Regions from separate parts of the Sporanaerobacter sp. PP17-6a genome, predicted to be linked through region 2. Evidence: a T-box and tRNA genes for the amino acid it is inferred to sense, from the RefSeq annotation. Region 2 holds a T-box; the other holds one or more tRNA genes.
The links. The T-box of region 2 lies ahead of argS (arginine--tRNA ligase). A T-box ahead of a tRNA ligase gene usually reads a tRNA of that ligase, here a tRNA-Arg.
Positions count from the first base shown of each region.

Region 1 (4,443 bases), on a different contig from region 2:
TATAAGAGAAATTATAAAATTATATAATCTTACGTATGAATCATCAAATTTTTTCTTTACTATACTCTTTGTAAACTGGACAATAATTGTTACTGCTGCTACTAACCCAACAAATGTTGCTAAAGTCTCTGCTGTCAAAAAGTCATTATACACATTTTTCCCCCCTTTTTTGAGTAAAACTGCTTATATAAACAATATGTAAATTTTTACTATTTCTTATATGATACAAATACCTTCATACTAATTTACATATTGTTCTTTCCAAAAACATTTTAAAAAACATTATTTAATTTTTTTATAAGTATAATCTATTTATATTCTCCTCTGGGTTGTTTTATTATTTAAATAATGAACCTTCCTGCCCTATTTTATACTCTATATTAGAGTACAACAAAAAAGCCAGAACTCTCAACACCCTTTATGTGCTGATATTCTGACTCTATCCTGTCTCATTTGCTCGATCTAAATACCAGATAGAAGACTTTTTGTTATACTCATTTTCTCCTATTAATTTTTATCTGAGTAAACACCACTGTTAAACTAATTGTAAAATAAACTAACCAAAAAATCGGAAACGCAATCAAAGGATTTGATAGTAGTGGGTATGGAGCTGTTGAACCTGTAAATAAAATATTATAAACAAATGACAATGGAATAAATATTATAATCCAGATATTTATCATCCAAAAATTACGCTTTGCGTTCATCTTAGTATTCTGGGCAGATCCATATAAGCCTATTCCAAATACCATACATCCAAGTGCCATAAAAACAAGTCCAATAACAACAGCCATCGGCACTTGTTCCTCATACCAAACTGCGCTAGCCACAAGCAGTCCAATAAAATTCAAAACCGTTCCAACAATCACAAATACATTTGCATTTACTGCCTTTTTATCAGTCTGTTTTTCAGTCTCTATTCCCTTAAGAATATAATCCGTTGTGACATCAAAGAATTCACTCATAATTATCACTTTATCAATATCCGGAATGCTTTGTTCACTTTCCCACTTTGATACTGCCTGACGAGAAACTCCGACTTTTTCAGCAAGTTCTTCTTGTGAAAGACCTTTTGTTTTTCGCAAATATTGTATTCTGTCTGCTATATTCATAACTGACACTCCCTTCTTTATAGTAATGTCATTTTAACAAAAGTACTGGTTGCCATTCCACCAATTGCCCTTTCTTTTTTGTCAACCAACAGTTGCACCACCGTAAAATATCAATAATTCGAACTGTTTTTAGCATTTTATCATAAAGACAAGGATGTTGGTTAAATAAAATCAACTTCTTTAGATAAAACCCAAAACATTGTACAAACGACTTAAACCAATGGGATTCAAACCATTCGTACAATGTTTTAGAATGTGTCAATTGCTCGGTTTAGATGTAGGTTCCTCAACAGTCCGTCACAGAGTCATTTCTTCTTCCAGCATACCATGAAGGCGGAACGCTTCCATAATTTCTTTCTCATTTGAATAGCCTTTTGGTGCCTTTGGCCTGCTGTCAGTTTTATTGAATTTTATATAACCATATCTGCTACCTATGTCTCGGAATCTCTTCAGCAATATATATGGATGCATGATCGGATTCTGCTGCGTTTCGGAAGCACTCTGAAATTTCATCTTCGCCTTTTAACAATTTTAATACTCTGTTCAGATCACGGGCTATGTTGAACTCTGATATCTTCATACCAATTGCCCCCTTCCCGATATGCCTGCAATTTGATCTATTTATCTGTTTTATATTATATCATTTTCCTGTTGCTGACAAAGGAAAAGTCCGAAGATTTAGTATACAAATCTTCGAATTTTACAATTTATCAAAAGTATTTTAATAATTCATATTTTGTGATAAAATTGTTATAATAAAACTAATAAATTTTTACATTTTAACTCTAAAAAATTTTGTATATTTTATTCATTTCTTTATGTAATTTATAGCTAACTATGTTAATTTTACAAAAATAAATAAAAAAAATAATTGCTTAAGATAATATATTTCATAGATGTTTTGTTTTAAGCAAAATGAAAGGAGTGGTTATAAATATGAAAAAAACTATTATGGGAATTCAACTGGGAGATAGAGAAGAAGAGGCATTAGAGGTACAGAGATTGTTGACTGAGTATGGCTGCTACATAAAGACCAGAATAGGAGTTCATGATGTAGAATCAAAAAGTGAAACTTGTAGTCCTATAGGTATCATAATTTTGGACTTAATATTAGGAAAAGATGAAAAAATAAAGGAATTAAAAGAAAAACTCGATAAAATAAATGGAGTAGTAGTAAAAATAATGGAATTTAATTTGTAGTTCTAAATTGACGAGTCATGCAAAAAATATTATAATGAAATTAGAAATATTTGCGCCCTTAGCTCAGTGGATAGAGTCACTGACTTCGAATCAGTTGGTCGGGGGTTCGAATCCCTCAGGGCGCACCATGGTTATCAGGCTAAATAGATGCAAAATTGTATCTGTTTAGCCTGATTTTATGCTATATTTAAAAGGTATGTTTCAACTTCAGGTTATTATAGTAATGGGAAGTTTCGATTATGTAATCCTAAATCGCAGTAAATTTCAATTAATTAAAAAATACGTAGGAGTAGAATGAGAGGCGGTAATGGAAATGATTTATCAAGAATATCTGAAACTAAATATTGACGGTTCCCTGATTGGTTTAGAGCATAGCGAGAGTGAAAATAACTATTTCTGCACGCCAAAGGGTGCGAGGATAATCGGCTGGGACGGTATTGACGGCATTCATTTTTGCTTTGTGCGCGGCTTTGGAGAGATGGTATTTGCAGTCAGCCCAATGAACGCCCCCGGCAGCTATGTGCATCCGCTGGCACGAAATTTCAAGGACTTTCTGAGGCTTTTGCTGGCTTGCGGCCATACTGCGGCGCTGGAGCAAGCGTGGAGTTGGGAGCAGGAGCAGTTTGATAAATTCCTGCAGGAAAACGTCCCTGCGGACGAGCAATCGGCAGTACTTCATATCCTCCGGGAAAAGCTTTCCCTTACACCTATGGAGCAGCCATTTGCCTACATCAAAACCTTGCAGGATGGGTTTGATGACCGCTGCATCCCATACACGGAGGATTACTATGACATTATTTCCGTCGAACCCCCCATACCGGAATGGAAGGTTTACTTTGACGGAGACTTCTCGGGGCATCACGGCCGCAAAAAGGCCGGGAAAGAGATTCCCATAAACAGGCAATTTGTCTGGGATGATGGAGTCTGGACTGTTCCGGCGATTTACACTTGTAGCAAGGGCTTGGTCGTGGATTTTTGTCTACTGGTTCCGCCGGAGCGTATCCGTGCCTTTATGTGTCAATGGAAGCTCTCTGCTGATAATGATGGAAGCAGCTTTACCGATGAACAGCGGATGCAGATTGATGCGGAGAATCCGCTGACCGTCAATATAAATCCGAAGGTTGTGCTGAACGGAACCAAGCTTTCAAGCTCGCACGGCTGCGGCATCTGCTGGAACCCCTGCTTGCCGGAGGGCAACGGCCTTGAGGAGTGGAGCGTCATGCTGCATTATGGGTTTGATCCCGATCAAGGTTATGCCATCTGGCGCTGTGCGTTCCCTTGGAAGACGAAGCGAAAGCCGCAAATCAAAACACTCGGTGTAATATTAATGCAAGAGCCTGTCGCTATACCGGGGCCGCACTTTGTGGCATCGCTGCCCGGTGAGCAAATTGAGTTTACACACCCATCCACGGGTAAAAAGCACACGCTGACCGTGCGGAAATATGAACGGCGGGAACTGCCCTCCGAGCATTTCAACGGCCCCGATCTGGAAAATCTGGAATTTCCAAGGCACCTTACCATGATGAGCTACATACTCTCGCCCGACCTCCCGGATCAAGCCTTTACGGTCGTGGATTGCGCGCCGGGCGACCGGCCCCGGCAAAAGCACGCCGATCCAAGGCTACCGCAGGCAACCGGTGATGTTTGCTGCATCGGTATCATCGGCAGTGCGGACGCGACTGCCGCTATCGTTCTCGGAAATGGCAATCAGGGTAACCTCCGGGTCGCCTGCTCTGCGCTGCATTTTGAGCCAACAGAGGATGTGGAGTGGCGCGTGGTATTTTATGAAAAGACACGCCGGGATATTATGGCAGAGCTGCTATAAACCAAAATCTAAAAGATTATAAGCATAACGTGAAGTTTACGAAACATGCCCTGTTTGATAATCATCAGGCAAGTTGTAAATGTATCTATTTTGTACTAATGACATATAAATATATAGTTTCCTGTCGATGGGAGGTTATATATATATTTATTTATTTATTCATAATTGAAAATGTGATATAGTGATCAAAAAATCATAATATCAGTAGGCCCTATACCTGAAAGGAGTATTGAAATAATGATAATATCCGATTTCACCTTAAAAAAACAACTCGCATCAGGCGAACTTTACATTTCTCCGATTGAG
Region 1 is NZ_FMIF01000023.1:9,769-14,211, reverse strand. Features, by position in the region: gene PP176A_RS09700 (hypothetical protein) at 1-153, opposite strand, end outside; gene PP176A_RS16525 (helix-turn-helix domain-containing protein) at 495-1,112, opposite strand; gene PP176A_RS16235 (hypothetical protein) at 1,540-1,692, opposite strand; gene PP176A_RS09690 (hypothetical protein) at 2,049-2,312, shown strand; tRNA gene PP176A_RS09685 (tRNA-Arg) at 2,365-2,440, shown strand; gene PP176A_RS09680 (hypothetical protein) at 2,620-4,137, shown strand; gene dcd (dCTP deaminase) at 4,375-4,443, shown strand, end outside.
Region 1: it has a tRNA-Arg gene. The T-box ahead of argS (arginine--tRNA ligase) is inferred to sense a tRNA for this amino acid. The anticodon was not compared.

Region 2 (4,443 bases):
TAATACCGGGGGGAAAACAGTTACTCTTAAAACAGTAGGTCTTTTATGTTTAATGGCCCAATCTGGTCTTCATATACCGGCAGATCATAATTCTGAAGTGGGAGTATTTAATAAGATATTTGCCGATATTGGAGATGAACAGAGCATTGAACAGAACTTAAGTACTTTTTCGTCTCATATGACAAATATCGTAGAGATATTAAAAAATGTGGAAGAAAAAAACTTGGTTCTCTTTGATGAACTGGGAGCCGGTACAGATCCTGTAGAAGGAGCGGCATTGGCAATGTCAATACTCGATTATCTGTATAATATAAAAGTGAGAACTATAGCAACTACTCACTATAGTCAATTGAAAATATATGCTCTTACTAAAGAAGGAGTAAAAAATGCTTCCATGGAGTTTGATGTAGAAACATTAAGCCCTACTTACAAACTTTCGATTGGAATTCCTGGAAAATCAAATGCTTTTGAAATATCTAAAAGGCTTGGGCTTATGGATTATATTATATCTCATGCTCAAACTTTAATTTCCAAAGAAAATGTAGATTTTGAAGATGTATTAAAGACAATGGATCAGGACAGAAAGAGAATTGAAGAAAATAAGTTAGAAACTGAAAGATTGAAGATTGAAATAGAAAGATTAAAAGAAGAATTGACTGATGAAAAAGAAAGAACTCAGGAAGCAAAGGAAAAGATTATATACAAAGCTAAAGAAGAAGCAAGAAATATTTTAAGAAATGCTAAGGAAGAATCGGATCTTATTGTATCCAATCTAAGAAATATATCTAATGAAATTGAAAGAGAAAGAAATATTAAAATTCAGGAAGCTCAAGACAAACTTAAATCTAAATTAAATGAAACGGAAAAGGATTTATCCATAAAGTTATTGGATGTGAAAAGTTCTAAACCCCCTAAAAATTTAAAGGTAGGAGAATCTGTGGAGATATTGTCTTTAAATCAATCCGGTATTGTAGTTTCTCTTCCAGATGATAACGGAAATCTTCAGGTGCAGGTTGGGATAATGAAAATCAATGTGCCTGTCTCCTCTCTGAGAAGAATAAAAGAGAATGATTCACAAAAAAGAACTGCGGTGATGACAAAGAATATTCTAAAATTTAAAACTCAGGATATAAAGAATGAGATCGATTTAAGAGGAGAAACATTGGATGAAGCATTACTGGACTTGGATAAATATTTAGATGATGTATATATTTCCGGACTTAAAGAAATATATATAATACACGGAAAAGGTACGGGAGTTTTAAGATCAGGGATATCGGATTTGTTAAAGAGTCATAAACATGTTAAATCCTATCGACTGGGCAAGTACGGAGAAGGAGGAAGCGGAGTAACGGTAGTTGAACTAAAATAATTTTCTTGATAAATTATGAATTATGAGGTATATTATTAATTAACAATTTAAAAGACATATTCTGAGAAGAGGAAATAAAATATATTTTTTGGCAAAGCGAATTAGGGATGGTGAAAGCCTAAATACAAATATATATTTGAAAAGAGCCTTGGAGAATCCATCTGAATAAAGTAGGATAGGACGCAAGATGCGTTAAATAAATGAGTGGGCAATAGGCCAACAAGAGTGGTAACACGGGAAAACTCTCGTCTCTTAAATTGAGATGAGAGTTTTTATTTATAACGAATAGGAAAGTTCTTACATATAAATATTGATTAAAAAGAACTTTCCGTAAATGAGTTTCAAGAAAAGCTACTTTATAAAATACTTCGATAGAAGCTTTTCTTATTATTTGAAGGAGGATTTATAAATGAAGGATTTAAAAGAAGAAGTTGTTGGATTGATTGAAAAAGAAATTGATGATATCTTAGCAAAAGAAGAAATTGAAAAATTAGTTGAAATTCCGCCAGATAGCGAAATGGGGGATTATGCATTTCCCTGCTTCAGGTTATCTAAAGCTTTAAAGAAATCACCAAATTTGATTTCTCAGGAATTAGCAGAAAAAATAGAGAAAAACAGTTATATTGAAAAGGTTGAAAGTTTGGGGCCATACTTAAATTTCTTTATTGATAAGGAAAAATTAACTGAAATAGTACTCAATGAAGTAAAGGAGAAAAAAGAGAGATATGGTTCTTCGGATATGGGGAAAGGTAAAACCGTAATTGTAGAATATTCTTCTCCTAATATTGCTAAACCGTTTCATATAGGTCATATAAGGACTACTATCATAGGTCATGCATTATATGATATATATAAATATTTAGGTTATAATGCGGTAGCTATAAATCATCTCGGAGACTATGGCACTCAATTTGGTAAATTGATTGTGGCTTATAAAAAATGGGGAGACAGAAAAATTGTTGAAAAGGATCCTATAAACGAATTGCTAAAGCTGTATGTTAAATTTCATAAGGAGATGGAGAATGATTCCACTTTAGAGGAGCAGGCAAGGCATTGGTTTAAAAAATTGGAGGACGGAGACTCGGAAGCTTTAGAGCTATGGCAATGGATGAGGGATATGAGTCTTAAAGAATTTAACAGAGTTTATGATATATTGGGGATTAAATTTGATTCCTTTACGGGTGAGAGTTTTTATTCGGATAAGATGCCTAAAGTAGTAGATGATATGAGGAAGAAAGGCATATTAAAGAAATCCCAGGGAGCGGAAATAGTAGATTTGGAACCTTACGGCATGCCTCCGGCCCTCATAACAAAGAGCGACGGATCTACCCTTTATATAACAAGGGATATAGCCGCAGCAATATACAGGAAAGAGCATTACAATTTCTATAAGAATGTATATGTAGTGGGATCAGAGCAGATACTTCATTTTAAACAGTGGAAAAAAATCGTAGAACTTATTGGATATCCTTGGGCGAAGGATTGTATCCATGTTAATTTCGGAATGGTGAGATTGGAAGAAGGAACCATGTCCACTCGTAAGGGAAGAGTTGTTTTTTTGGAGGATGTGCTTAAAAAGGCTGTAGAAAAAACCTTGGCTATAATAGAAGAAAGAAATCCAAACTTAGAGAACAAGGATGAAGTTGCCAAACAAGTCGGAATAGGAGCAATAGTATTTCAGGAATTATTTAATAACAGGATTAAAGATTATACATTTACATGGGAAAAGACATTAAGCTTTGACGGGGAAACAGGTCCTTATGTTCAATATACCTATGCAAGGGCGAACAGGCTGCTGGAAAAAGGAAATTTTTCGCCGGATAATGAAATAGATTATTCTATTTTATCAGCGCCGGAAGAAATTAACATTATAAAGATGATTTATAATTTTCCAAAGGAAATAGTCACGGCAATGGAGAAAAATGAACCTTCTTTTGTTGCAAGAAGCATAATGGGAATAGCAAAAGCCTTCAACAGCTTTTATAACAGTTGTCCCATAATGCAGGAAGAAGATAATTTGAAAAATGCAAGGCTTCAGTTGGTATGGGCAACGAAATCAGTAATCAAAGCAGGTCTTTCCCTTCTTGGAATGGAGACTCCTGATAAAATGTAAATATTAAAGGTCCTTATACTTTTTATAAAAATGTATAAGGACCTTTATATTTTAATGAAGAAATATTTATAAATACTATTTTTGCAAATATAAAAGAAACTCATCTTCTTTAGCTTCCGATAATTCACTGAGTTCTTTAATGATATTATCTTTTAAATTGAGAAATGCATCAATCTTTGTATTTTTCCCTGTGTATTCAAGTGCTTCTAATATCATTAACATATCATTTTTAGACATCTCCTGTATAGATATTTTGTCAAATTCCTGCATAAATCTACCCCTTTCTCAATGTATTTACATATATATTTTATATTCTTTTTTTAAAATCTTCAATACTTATCAAGTAATATTGTTTAAAAAGAAAAACGAAAGAAATATCTGAAAACTTGTAGAGACAAATTAATATGCTATAATAGAATTAATTCGGAAGATGAAAGATTAGAGGAATGATTAATTATGAATATAGTTATTACTACCCTTAATTCAAAATATATTCACTCGGCTCTGTCTCTCAGATATTTAAAGAGTTTTTCGTCGGAAATATCAGATATGGATATAGCGGAATTTACTATAAATCAAAATGCTGATTATATTGCAGGAGAAATATTTAAGATGTCTCCGGATATAGTGGCTTTTTCCGTTTATATATGGAATGTCAAGCAAATATTAAAGATATGCAGAATCATAAAAATAGTAGACCCTCATATAAAGATTATATTGGGAGGACCGGAGATTTCTTTTGAAAAAGAGAATATATTGGATGATATTCCTTATGTGGATTTTATTATATCGGGAGAAGGAGAAGAGACTTTTAAGGAACTTTTATTAGCCTTAACAGAGAAAAAAGAAGACTTTGATTTAATAAAAGGTTTGACCTTTAGGAAAGAAAACAGGTCTTTTAAAAATCAAGGGAGAGATTTAATCAAAAATTTAGATATAATACCGTCTCCATTTTTGA
Region 2 is NZ_FMIF01000037.1:4,321-8,763, reverse strand. Features, by position in the region: gene PP176A_RS13590 (endonuclease MutS2) at 1-1,372, shown strand, start outside; T-box leader at 1,427-1,628, shown strand; gene argS (arginine--tRNA ligase) at 1,782-3,485, shown strand; gene PP176A_RS13580 (hypothetical protein) at 3,561-3,755, opposite strand; gene PP176A_RS13575 (B12-binding domain-containing radical SAM protein) at 3,942-4,443, shown strand, end outside.